2 regions of the Paenibacillus sp. LRG-1 genome follow, and region 1 is predicted to be linked to the other one. Evidence: riboswitches for the same ligand, from Rfam matches in the RefSeq annotation. Region 1 holds a riboswitch; the other holds the start of a gene.
What was found. Region 1 has a riboswitch for cyclic di-GMP ahead of ACUUJN_RS06135 (glycosyl hydrolase). Riboswitches for the same ligand answer to the same signal wherever they lie in the genome.
Positions count from the first base shown of each region.

Region 2: linked by a shared signal. The riboswitch ahead of ACUUJN_RS02160 (collagen binding domain-containing protein) and the one ahead of ACUUJN_RS06135 (glycosyl hydrolase) in region 1 are both predicted to bind cyclic di-GMP.

Region 1 is NZ_CM170126.1:1,417,393-1,423,981, forward strand. Features, by position in the region: gene ACUUJN_RS06125 (UDP-glucose dehydrogenase family protein) at 1-1,180, shown strand, start outside; gene ACUUJN_RS06130 (sugar phosphate nucleotidyltransferase) at 1,840-3,216, shown strand; cyclic di-GMP riboswitch class I at 3,372-3,452, shown strand; gene ACUUJN_RS06135 (glycosyl hydrolase) at 3,466-5,046, shown strand; gene ACUUJN_RS06140 (hypothetical protein) at 5,095-6,589, shown strand, end outside.
Region 2 is NZ_CM170126.1:476,516-483,104, reverse strand. Features, by position in the region: gene ACUUJN_RS02170 (DUF445 domain-containing protein) at 1-910, opposite strand, end outside; gene ACUUJN_RS02165 (AraC family transcriptional regulator) at 1,504-2,385, shown strand; cyclic di-GMP riboswitch class I at 2,436-2,516, shown strand; gene ACUUJN_RS02160 (collagen binding domain-containing protein) at 2,710-6,225, shown strand; gene ACUUJN_RS02155 (hypothetical protein) at 6,336-6,589, shown strand, end outside; gene ACUUJN_RS02150 (class D sortase) at 6,485-6,589, shown strand, end outside.

The DNA.
Region 1 (6,589 bases):
TATTGAGGAATTGATCGCGTTGAATCTGGAAGCGGGCCGGTTGGAGTTCACCTCGGATTTGGCCGATGCGGTACGCCGCTCGGATATCGTAATTTTGGCGGTAGGTACGCCTTCTCTGGCTAACGGCGAGGCGAATTTGTCGTACATTGAACAGGCGGCCGCTGATGTTGGGAAAGCCATGAACGGGTATAAGATTATTATGACCAAGAGTACTGTACCTGTCGGAACGAACGAAAAGATTAAGGACGTGTTGGCTCGTCACACGAGTTTGTCTTTCGATATCGTCTCCGCGCCGGAGTTCTTGAGAGAAGGCTCAGCCATCAATGATACGCTTCATCCGGATCGCATCATTATTGGTTTGGACAATACAGGATTGCGTGAAACCATGGTCACTCTGCATCAGGTCTTCACGGATAAAATCTATGTGACGGATATCCGTAGTGCTGAAATGATCAAATACGCGTCCAATGCGTTTCTGGCAACTAAAATTTCGTTCATTAACGAAATCGCTAATATTTGCGAAAAGGTTGGCGCCGATGTAACCTGTGTGGCTGACGGTATGGGTATGGACAAACGGATTGGCTCCTCTTTTCTACAAGCAGGGATCGGGTATGGTGGCTCTTGCTTTCCGAAAGACACAAATGCGCTTATCCAAATTGCAGGTAATGTAGACTATGAATTTAAGTTGTTGAAATCGGTGGTCGAGGTGAATACCGACCAGCGCTTTATGATTGTATCCAAGCTGCGCGAATCGCTGGGTCAACTGAACGGTGTGTCCATTGGCATTTGGGGCCTCGCCTTCAAGCCAAATACAGATGACATCCGCGAAGCTCCAGCACTGGAAATCGTAGAAACGCTCATTCAGGCAGGCGCTATTGTCAAGCTGTATGATCCTATTGCGATGGATAAATTCAAGGAGCGCGTGGATCACCCGAATATTGTATGGTGCTTGTCCCCACAGCAAGCCGCTGAAGGTAGCGACGCTGTGTGCCTGTTGACCGATTGGGAAGAGTTCAAAAAAGTTGATCTCGTACAACTGGCCTCCATTCTGCACAAACCGGTTCTCATTGACGGTCGTAACGTATTCGGTGAGGAACAGATCCAAGGCTCCGGGCTGGAATACTACTCCGTGGGTCGTCCGCGGATGAGTGGGTGGAATCGGGATAAGGTAGAGGTTTAAAAGTGACAGATTAAAAAGTGACTGTGGCGGGTTGGAGGCGCTGCGCGTTCCATTCGATCTTCCGATCGCTGTTGCAGTGGGATTCTTTGGATTATATAAAACATTCCAAGGTAAGAATCTCACTGCAAAGGCGAACGCTAGCGCTTCTCCAGATTCAAATGGACCGCTCCGCTGCTTTTCCCGCATAGAGTCACGGTTTTTAATCTCCCACCTTATGGGGTGGGAGTAGGAAGGGCGTATCGGAAGGAGCGGCGCGGTTGATGCCGCTCCTTCCGATCAAAGCGCCATGCGGCTGTACCGCGGCGCCGCTCCTGTGAAGCAAGGCAGGTAAACGCCAAGCGTGAGATTTTACAGGCTGATCGGACTTAATAATGTCCGGTCGTGCCTTTTGCAATAAACGGTATGATCGGCATGATGCATTTTTGAGTAGCGCAGGGATGGATTTGAATCTGGAGAAGCGGAGCGTTCGCCTGAAAGCTTTCCAAAGGAAAGCTCGCATCGGAAGCATAAGCTTAGTGGGATTCAAACCTATATAGATTTTATATAATCGAGTGAATCCCGGTCCAACAGCGATCATAAGATTAAATTCATACCGTAGCGGGTAGTCAACTCATCATCAGAACGATCATCCAACCAATATAGAGAGGAAGTGGAGAGTTATGAAGCTCGTACTTTTGTCTGGTGGTTCCGGTAAAAGATTATGGCCTTTGTCCAACGATTCCCGTTCCAAACAATTTTTGAAGGTACTGGAGAGCCCGGAGGGGATTTCGGAATCCATGGTACAGCGGGTATGGAGACAATTGGGAGACAACGGATTATCAGAATCCTCGTTTATTGCGACAGGGAGAGCACAGGTCGAAATGATCCAGAGTCAGGTCGGGCCGAATACGCGCATTATTGTTGAGCCGGAACGCAGAGACACCTTTCCTGCGATTGCGCTGACAGCGACTTATCTATATTCCATTGCAGGTGTTTCACCTGATGAAATTATAGCAATATTGCCTGTAGATCCTTATGTTGAGGATGCTTTCTTCGCTTCCGTAGCCCAGCTGGAACATACGCTTCAGGAGAGTGAAGGCAAGCTTGCTTTAATCGGGGTTGTCCCTTCCTATCCTTCAGAGAAATATGGTTACATTATTCCGAAAAACGATGCCACTCAAGGTAGCACAGGCTACCGTGAAGTGAGCCATTTTCAAGAGAAACCCGACCGGGAGCAGGCGGAGCGTCTGATTGAACGCAATGCTCTATGGAACTGCGGGGTTTTTGCATTCAAATTAAGTTATTTGCTGGATATCTTGGCATCCAAGGGGTTGCCGCTTAATTATGAAGAAATGCAAAAGCAATACGCATCTCTGGAAAAAATCAGCTTTGACTATGAAGTAGTCGAGAAGGAAAAGGACATCGTAGTTCTTCCGTATGATGGTTTTTGGAAGGATTTGGGTACCTGGAATACGCTCACAGAAGAAATGTCTAATCAACAAGTGGGCAGAGGTGTAGTAACGGAGGATTGCGTCAATACGAGCCTTATTAACGAGTTAGACATTCCTGTGGCGATCATTGGAACGAATGATCTGATCGTAGCCGCTAGCCCGGATGGCATTCTTGTGACCAATAAGGCAGAAAGTCCTCGCATTAAGGAAGTGCTCAAGGCTCATGATCAGCGTCCAATGTATGAAGAACGTCGTTGGGGACAGTATCGGGTTGTGGATTATGTCAAGTATGACGAGGGTAACGAGGTATTGACCAAACGAATCCGCGTACGGAAAGGCAAAAATATCAGCTACCAGCTTCATTTCAAACGAAGTGAAATCTGGACCATTATTAGCGGTGAAGCGGAAATTATTTTGAATGAGAAGCTGCACAAAGTGAAGGCTGGTGACGTAGTACGTATCCCTGAAGGGACGAAGCATAGCATTTTGGCAGTGACCGATGTGGACTTTATTGAGGTGCAGACTGGCTCTGAGTTGGTTGAAGAGGATATTGTCCGCTTTTGTATGGATTGGAATGAAATTTCCCGTCACCAATTTATCTCCTAATTATTTTCGTAAAAACGAAAAAAAGACGAATTCATGAAAATTCATAGCCTAAACTGTCGAAATTGGGCGAAAACCTGTAAATTCATGAACATGACCTATTAAATTTTGGTAAAAAAAAGTCGATACTTAGGGTAAGAAGGAATCCAAACTCCTTCCAACGATAAACGCAGCCCTGTCGAAAGGCAGGTACGCAAAGCTAAAGGGCCTTCCACAAGGATGGCAGCCTGGCTACCGAAAGGAAGAGCGAAAGTGAGATTCAATTTTATTCCTCTGTATCGACTGATACGTCATGTACTCCCCGTTGTTATGCTTTTTTCATTGTTGCCCGTCGGTTTTGGAGATTCTCTGTCTGTGGCGAATGCTGCTTCATTACAACCTGTTAATTCGGACGCTTCTACTCAGGCCCGTGAACTATACAATTATTTACTCAACATCTCAGGGAAAAAAATAGTCACCGGTCAGCATGATTATTTGGAAAGTCCAGATGAATTAAGTAACAAGGTCCAAAAAATCAGTCAGGCATATGTTGGTGTACACGGCTATGAGATGGGAGCTATCTCTGGTCAATCTGACGCTACGGAAGCAGCACAACGTAAAAATGTCGTCGATAGTGCTATCCGTTGGGACAGATCCGGTGGAATTGTGACGATGACTTTTCATGAAGCGCTACCAGGTAGGCCACTGACTTGGGCCAATGTACAGGCGAAAGTAAGTCAGGCGGAGTTCAACAAATACGTGACCCCAGGTACTACGCAGTATAACCTCCTCATTGCCGATCTGGATAAGGTCGCTGTATCGTTAAAGCAGCTTCGTGATGCAGGGGTTCCGGTTTTGTGGAGACCTTACCACGAAATGAATGGTGACTGGTTCTGGTGGGGAAACAAAACTAATTTCAATCAGCTATGGAATATCATGTATGACCGTTTTACAAACACACATCAATTGAACAATCTGCTGTGGGTATGGAGTCCGAATGCGCCCAATTCGTATACTGTCCCGTATACCCCAAAATACCCGGGGGATGACAAAGTGGACATTTTGGCAGTAGACATTTACAACAATGATTTTAAGCAAAGTCATTACGAAGGTCTGCTCGGGCTGGCACGGAATAAGCCGATTGCCATTGGGGAGCACGGTGAGATGCCTAGTTCTGAGGTATTGCAGGCTCAACCTAAATGGGTATATTCCATGACTTGGGGCAAGATGCTGACTGAGAATAACACAACAAATCAAATTCAGGATTATATGAATGATTCGAAGAGTTTGACGCGGGATGATGTGAAAAATGGGCTGGCAGCAATCGAACAACCTGGGACAGACGTACCGACCTTACCGGACGAGGGGCAAAGTGAGCCTATCCCGGCTCCGACTCCGGCTCCTCCTTCCGTTCCTGATGTGGTATATGTGAACGGGCTGCAGGGCGAATATTTTAACAATATGAATTTGAGCGGAAGTCCTGCTTTGATCCGTACAGATAGCAAGCTGGACTACAACTGGCGTGCCAATGCAGCTGATCCAAAGGTGAATGCCGATCAGTTCTCGGTTCGCTGGACGGGTAAAATCAAACCGCAATATAGCGAGACCTATACGTTCACAACGATATCTGATGACGGTATCCGTGTATGGGTAGATGGCAAGTTGGTTATTGACAGCTGGTTCAAACAAAGCTGGACAGAGCGTAAAGGTAGTATTACTTTGGAAGCAGGCAAAATGGTAGATTTAAAAGTGGAATACTATGATGAAAAAGGCGACGCGATGGCACGTCTAATGTGGGAAAGTCAGCATGAAGCGAAAGCGGTGATTCCCGGAAACGCTTTGTTTCTTCCTTGATTGATACTCTTTCCCGGTCAAAAAATTTGAGGAGAGAGGGTGGATCATATGATAAAAAAATGGTTATCCCATAGGTATTCAGTAGTTTTATCTGGACTACTAGCGGTCGTAGCTATAGCGATGATCGCTTGGTTTATATACACGCCTTCAAGAAGCGCAGAATTGCAGACGGATAAAGTAGCGGCTGCCAGTCCAGTATGGAAGCTGGGTCAGAGGGATGACTCTTCAGCGGAATTCAAAGGTGTGGTCGGTAGGGATAATATCGATATTTCTACAGCAGCTGCCTCTACCGAATCGTCTGCTAAAGGATCATTGTCAGCATTGTCGGAAGCAGAGAGTACAACAGTTCCGGTATTGCTCAGCAGTGGAGATATTCCTCCCGGTTTGAATGCGTCCACGAACCCTGAACTGACACTCCAGTATAAGCTGAATCAGATTCCTCCCAATGGTATGATATTCCGTGTTCGGATTTTGGATGCGGGCAAAGCAGTCCCGCAAATGGCTGTATTTTCAAATCATCAGCTGTCCGGTATTATTCAGATTGCCGGGGTTTCCGGTACTGGGAGTGCTTATAATTTCAAAAACAACTACGAGCTGTATATACCCAAAGAGCAATTGCAAAGCGGTGTTAACGTACTCAAGCTAAAGACAGCGCGCTGCCTATACTGCTCCTCTGCAGAAGATAAAAATGTGTGGTGGACTTGGGATGACTTGAGCTTGGAGACGTTAGCTTCACCTACGACCGAACCGGTACATGGTAAATATATACTGACCGGAACAAATGTGAACAATAAAGAATTTTATTATGATGAGGGTGCAGTTAAGCATTTACCATACGTTCTCAAGTGGCTGGGCATTGCTTATAGTGGCAACGTCATGAGGGTCACCTGTGCCAGTAATGTGGGCAAGGCCTGTACAGACGTGGATGATTACTATCAAACGTTAAAGCAGTATAATATGCAATCGTCTGCTTTGTATTTATATACAGGTGATATTAAGCTGCAAAAAGATGGTTCTCTACCAGAGACGGCCAAGCAAAAGTTGCGCGATTATGTAAAAAAATACGGTTCTTATCTTCAATATTATGAAGTAGATAACGAACCTGGATTATTTAATCGCTCCAAGGCGGTAAACCTGGCTGTGGCCAAGTGGTTGAATACAGAAGGCAAGCAATTGGCACCGCATCTCAAAACCGTAGCACCGGGCTGGGCCTACTGGCCAACGTACTCTACTAAGGCATGCAAAAATCAAACCGGAGGTACGCAAAAATGCGGTGACCCAGATGGATGGGAACGGGACCCGGCGCAACGTAAACAGCTGGAGGAAGTCACCGATCTGACCAATGGACACGCCTATGGTGAATCGTATAATGAAGAGGGCGGGGGTAGCTTCGTCCAAAATTTGAAAACCTTCGGCGGTTCGAGCAATGGACTGGCGAAAAAGATGCTGAATACGGAGTTCGGTACCAATGATACGCATCGAGACAATCCAGATTACGGGGCTAGTCAGCCACAAGCAGCCGCATTCGACCGGATTATGCGTT
Region 2 (6,589 bases), 940 kb from region 1:
CCATTTTGCCCAGCACTGACGCATCGCCTTCCCAGGCTTCAACAAGGCTATCCTTCCAGCCGTTCAACCCTTCCTGAACCGTATCTTTCGTCGCCAATCGGGTCACCTGTGTTCTCAGACCATCCAGCACGGCCTGGCGGCGCGGGTGCTCTTCCCTTTGCAGTTCTGCTACCTGATCCAGCAGGAAATGACGAATCATTTCACCCATACGCTCTTCGTTCAGATAGCCGAGGAATGCGTTCAAGGCAAACTGCATCAGCCCGCTCACCTGCAAACCACTAACAGCCTGCATCCCTAAGGTGCCCAGCGTATAACCCGTTTCGGGTCGCAAAAGCCAGGACTCTGCTTGCTCCAGCGTGTAATCCAGTGCGCGGCGATCATAGCCCTTCTCGCTGGTCTGACGAGCAAGCGCCTCTAGCAGCGGTCCGGTGTCAAAGTCAGTCACCTGCCGCTTGAGCTCTGCCACGATGACCGGAGCCAATTCCGCGAGCGGGAGCGACTGGACGAGACGCTTGGCAAGAACATCTATGGATGCCGCCGCCTCCGGCGTGCGCATTCCTTTTTCCACACCGCCCAGTACCAAATCGGCCAAACGAATATCTGCAATTTTAGACGCAATGCTGTCTTTGTTTAGCAGGTTATTTTCCACGGTACTCACCAATGCATTCGTGAGCTTGTCCCTATTTTTAGGAAGCAGCGCCGTATGTGGTATCGGAATGCCTAGCGGATGACGGAACAAAGCAGTGACAGCGAACCAGTCTGCCAGTCCCCCTACAAGTCCTGCCTCAAAAGCTCCGGCTAATAAACGAGCCCAGCCATATTGCTGGAAGGGCAATGTGGCTGCAAAGCCTGCCCCTAGAATAACGAGCGACCAAGCCGCTGCGGTTTTCGTACTTTTTGGTTTTCCCATCCTGTAATCCTCCAAACTGACTGTCGAGTAAGTAAAGCACTATACCTGTATTACCCATCATATCATTGCCCGTGTCATTTCCAAAGTTGAAAGCACTTTTGATGAAACGCGCAAGGGCACTTTTTGCGTAATTTTTTATGCATATATCTCTCTTTTTTACATTCATGTTTGTGAACAAAATCACAGCACTGGGCCCAAACTCTTATTTTCAATAATAAGCCTTACGAACCATTTTAACAAAACCAAGTCCCAATTTTTTTAAACCGAAAGGAGAAGTGAACAAGAAAGTTGAATGGGCATAAGATACCTTTTTTCAGTACCATTTTGGTATTTGACCTCAGAAAGGATTTGAATCCATGATAACCCCAGATTCTTTCAACAGCATTCGACTTTTTCATATGGATTATCAGATTAAATATCCATAAAAAGCGAGACTCCCATAAAGCTCACACACATAATTTGATATATAGACATATTTGTTGTGATAAAATAAACTTTTATAAATAGGAAATCATGTTTAATCAGCCATTATATATTGGTAAATCAAACCAAGATATGCTAGATAAAATTGCTTTTTTGTAAAGGAATTGAATATGACAACAGACCAAAAAAACAACGTGGGCCTCTGGAATGGCGATCCGGTCGTAATTGTACGCACTCCCTCCGCTTTTGCCAAGCAATCCCTTTTATATATCCAGGAATTAGGCTACTTTCAAAAAACTTCTGCTTTTACGATGGAAAGGAAAGAACTTGCCTCTTTTTTGCTTGTCTTTACGTTGTCTGGTAAGGGAGAATTACTGTACCGGGACAAGAAATATATCATAAAACCTCAAGATTTGTTCTTTATTAATTGCGAGGAATATGTTCAATACAGCACCTCCGGTCATGAATCCTGGGAGTATATCAGCCTGTACCTGTATGGCAACCTGATCGAAAATTTTTACGAACAATTTGCCAAGCATAATAAACCGGTCATTTCCATGCATAATCCGCATATTATATTGGATAAGCTCCATGCTCTGATTTGCGGGCAGTCTGACAGAAGTCTTTCCGCTGAGCTGCTAACGTCCAGGCTCATTGGTGAAATACTAATGTGCATTTTGCAACATCCCTATGATCATCCGCATGTGAATGCTGAAACCCTCAGCGAAGTACGCCGGGTACAGCAATATTTGGATCAGTCCTACTGTGAGCGAATAACACTGGACTCGCTGGCAGACATGTTTGAATTAAACAAGTTTAATCTGGCTAAAAATTTCAAAAAGCAGATCGGTTTCTCTCCGATTGATTATCTCATTAATGTCCGTATCACAGCCGCTCAAAGCTGGCTTAAAACCAGTGACATGTCCATTGTGGATATCGCAAGGTACGTAGGGATTCCCAATACGAGCCATTTTATTAACCTATTCAAGGAGCATGTAGGAGAAACACCTCATTCCTTCCGCAAAAAATGGGGGAACCGTTCCAAGTTGTAAATGAGAGGTTACATGAAATCAGTTTGATAGATGATAGACGCACAAGCTATTCAAGTTAATGGCAAAACTGTCGAAAGGCAGTGACGCAAAACTATAGGGCCTTCCTATCCGGATGGCAGCCAGCTACCAGATGAACGAGCTTTTTATTATGTCTTTTTTACATAGATCCATCACAAATTGCTATGCCTCTCTCGAAGAAAGCCCTGATCGCTATGATCAGGGCTTTTTTTCTATTGGGATAGTCATGTCAGCCTAGCATGCTGAATATACTAATTTCGAACGAAGCATTACCATATTACGATGAATAGGAGAATCACTTGGAGCATGAGAACAAAAATAAATGTAATGATCATTGCCTTATTGCTCATTGTCCAAAGCTTTTTCAGCGCAACGCTGGCTTACGCAGATGCTCCAGCCCCAGAACTGCCGCAGAGTGCTGTATCTGATCCTACACCTACCGTTACAGATGCTGTATACGTTGTCCCAAACCTTGAACCTCCTGGGGAGATTCCTTCAAACACGGTCCCCTTCGTTCAAGGAGCAGTCAGTTCAAAGTCTCAACATGATGCAGCTCCGCAGAGCATATTAACGAAGTTGAGCCTGACCGACGAAGCAGGGCGTGTCATTGATGCGGTATATAGTCCAGACAGCCAATTCGACATCGGATCAGCCATCCAACTAGGCTATGAATGGGAGCTTCCTGACAATACCTATAAGTCAGGGGACACCTTCACCTTTCATTTACCAGAACAGTTTGTCATCTACACTGATATCTCATCTCCGTTAGTCACTACCGATGGAACCGTGGGATACTTCACAGTAGATCGTCAGGGCAAGGTTATCATGACCTTTAACCAATATGTAGAGAATCACTCCAATGTCAGCGGCAAACTACAAGTTAAAACCGAGTTTACGAAAGAAACGGTGAAAGGCAGTACAGAGATCATCATTGCGATTCCGATCAAAGGCGGGGTACAAACGGTCATCGTGAATGTAAAACCCCAGTCAGGGCCAACCCTAAGCAAACAAGGGAAAATAGAGGGCACCAATCAGATCGACTGGACCATTGATGTGAACAAACAACTAAACACCGTAAAGCATGCCCTCATCACCGATCCAATTCCTTCAGGGCTGGAACTCAGAAGAGACTCTATCCGGCTCTATCATCTACAAGTCAATATCGACGGCTCGACCGTTGTTCGAGACCTAGTGAATGCAAGTGAATATGCCATTGAAGCAGATCAAGCCGGGACAGGGTTTGTGATTCGTTTTCAAGACGATAGCATTAACACGGCCTATCAGATTCAATATTCCACGCGTATTATTGGCGATAAAACTCGTTTCTCCAACACAGCAACGCTTTCAGGAGATGCGATAGAGAACGTTGTTGCTACCGCTACTGTTCAGGTGGAACGTGGTGAATTTTTGTCCAAAAAGGTTGAAAAATATGATTATGCCACACAAACACTCTCGTGGGCCATAAGATATAACTTTAGCGAGACAAAAATCCCCGAAGCCAAAGCTCTTTTAATTGATCATTTCAATAAAACTCAAGAATTGCTGCCCGGTTCTTTGAAAGTATTTAAGGGAAACACACTGGAGGAGCTCCCATCGTGGGCGTATACTGTCATCCCAGTTGATTATCCGGACCGCAACGGCTTCAAACTTCAATTCAACTTCGACGTAGATTCAGCCTATACCATCCGATACCAGACTCAAGCCAGAGGCCGTGTCTATGATAATGGAAAAGTTATAAACATCATAACCTCGGATGGAACGCAGAAGATTGTATCGACGGAAATCATAAGCGGAGTTATGACTAAAATGTATGACACACCCAATTACAACACCAAAATCATACCTTGGGTGATTACCATCAATACAGACTTGTACATCATGAAAAATATTGTCATTCAGGATGTGTTTCCAAACGGGGGCTTGGCTTTGTTACCGGACACCCTGAAAATTCAAAGTGTTGACGGAACAACGGAGCTACGTGCGCCCACGGATTATGAGCTGGTTCCGCTATCACAGGACTATAAACAAGGATTTACGCTCATTTTTCATAAAGCCATTCAGAAGGCTTATACAATCAAGTATTCAACCACCTATAATAATGACTGGAAAACGGATACGACGAAGCCCGAGTTTCGTAATAAATCCCATATAGAATACCAGTTTGAAGACGGAGAAAGATCATCGCAAGGAGTGGAGTGCCCGATCTGGCCGGACTTTATGACACAACGAAACGGTGCCAAGCAAGGAAGCTATAATGCAACCTCCAAGCTCATTACCTGGGACATTAAAGCTAACTACAATCGCAAGATTCTGAATCACGCGGAAGTGAGAGACCCCTTGTTGCAAGGTCAGAAGTTACTGCCCGCCTCCGTAAAAGTATACGATATGACCTTGCTGGGATGGGGGGATGGCGTACAAAAAGGGGCTGAAATCCCAGCAGATCAATACACCATTATTCCTCCCTCCGAGCAAAATGGTAATGAATTGCGTATCCAGTTCAAGGAGCAAATACAGACTCCCTACTGGATTACCTTTCAAACTTCATTGGAAGGAGAACTGATTGAAAAAGAAATCCACAATCAAGCCCTTCTACTGGATGGACAAAAAACAGTCTCTGAATGGGCAGCGCAAGTCGCGGTACCTCATGGCGGAGAATATGTATCTAAAGTCGGTACACAAAATGGAAATAAGATCGATTGGAGCATCCGCATCAATGAAGGACAGTCCCATGTATCCAACGCTAAAATTATAGATCAGCCTAGCAACAATCAAATCCTAATTGAGGATTCCTTTCATTTGTACTCTACAATAATCGCTGCCAACGGAAATACCACCAAAAGCACCGAGTTGATTAGAAACCAAGATTACAAGCTGTATATCAAGACAGACGCTCAAGGCCAGCAAACTTTTGAAGTTACTTTTGCCAAGGATATTTCCACTGCTTTTATACTTGAATACCAATCGTTCATTCATGCTGAAGACAAAGCCAAGGTGAGTAATAAGGTTGCCTTTGAGGGGGATCGCTTGACGACAGAGATGCGGGAAACCAGCCAGGAAATCATCGTACGAACGTCTTCCGGCTCCGGTTCTGGCGGGGGTGTGACCGAAAGTCTTGAGCTGACCAAGGTAGATCAGGATATGCCTGACAAGGTACTGCCTGGCGCACAGTTTGCGCTCTATGATAAAGGTCAAAAAAGAGCCCCGCTCATTCAGACCACCAATGCGGAAGGCAAAATCATCTTTTCCTCCTTGCTTCATGACGATTATATCTTGGAAGAATTGGCAGCACCGGAGGGCTATAAAGTCACCGAGGGCAAGCTCGAGATCAAAATAGACGCAACACTGCGACAAAGCTCTGGTGTAAAGAGGGTTGTGATCACCAATCGTAAAGAAAAGAAAAACGAACCAGGAACGCCTACTCATCCAGACCCTTCACCCCCGTCCGGAGGCTCAGGTAAAAAACATGACAAAGATCCGGAAATACCCGATACTCCGTCTATAACCGTTCCTCCGTCATTGCCAAAGTCTCCGGAGGACATAGTCCCTCCACAGGAGGAACCTGCGCCTATACCGCCGGAGCCGGAGCCGCCAGCCGTCATGCCTCATCAAGATCCTCCTCCTCCGGTGGATTCGAAAGACGATCCCGAACCTAAGATCCGTCTCAAGGTTCCGGGAAAAGAACCTGAAGATCCGGAGGATACACCTGCGGTACACCAATTGCCCCAAACAGGTGAAGGCAGCCCCGTTCCGTTCTATTTGACAGGCATAGCGATGGTTATATGGGGCGTATTTTTGAAATTCACACGAACAAACAAAAAATAAAACCGATCACCTGCCCTGATCTCCCGACTCATTCCCGATTGGAATGAGTCGGGAATGGGGCATTTTTCAAAAAATATGTATAATCCGTACTTTGCTTAGGGGAGGCGAGATTGCTGAGTCTGCGTAAACTTTCCTACGTATTTATTGTGTTAGGCTTACTTTTTATTTTGTTTCCTAAAGCGATGGAATGGAATGAGGATCAGGAACAAAGCAAGCTATTAAAAGCAGCAGAGCTACCATCTGGAAAAAGCGACGCGCTATGGCCCCCAGTCTTACGGACAGCTATGCTCGCTTGTCCACTCGTCTTACAGAAGTTCCGGTTAGTGAAGCACGACAAAATACTTCCCCATCCCCTGCTCCCATG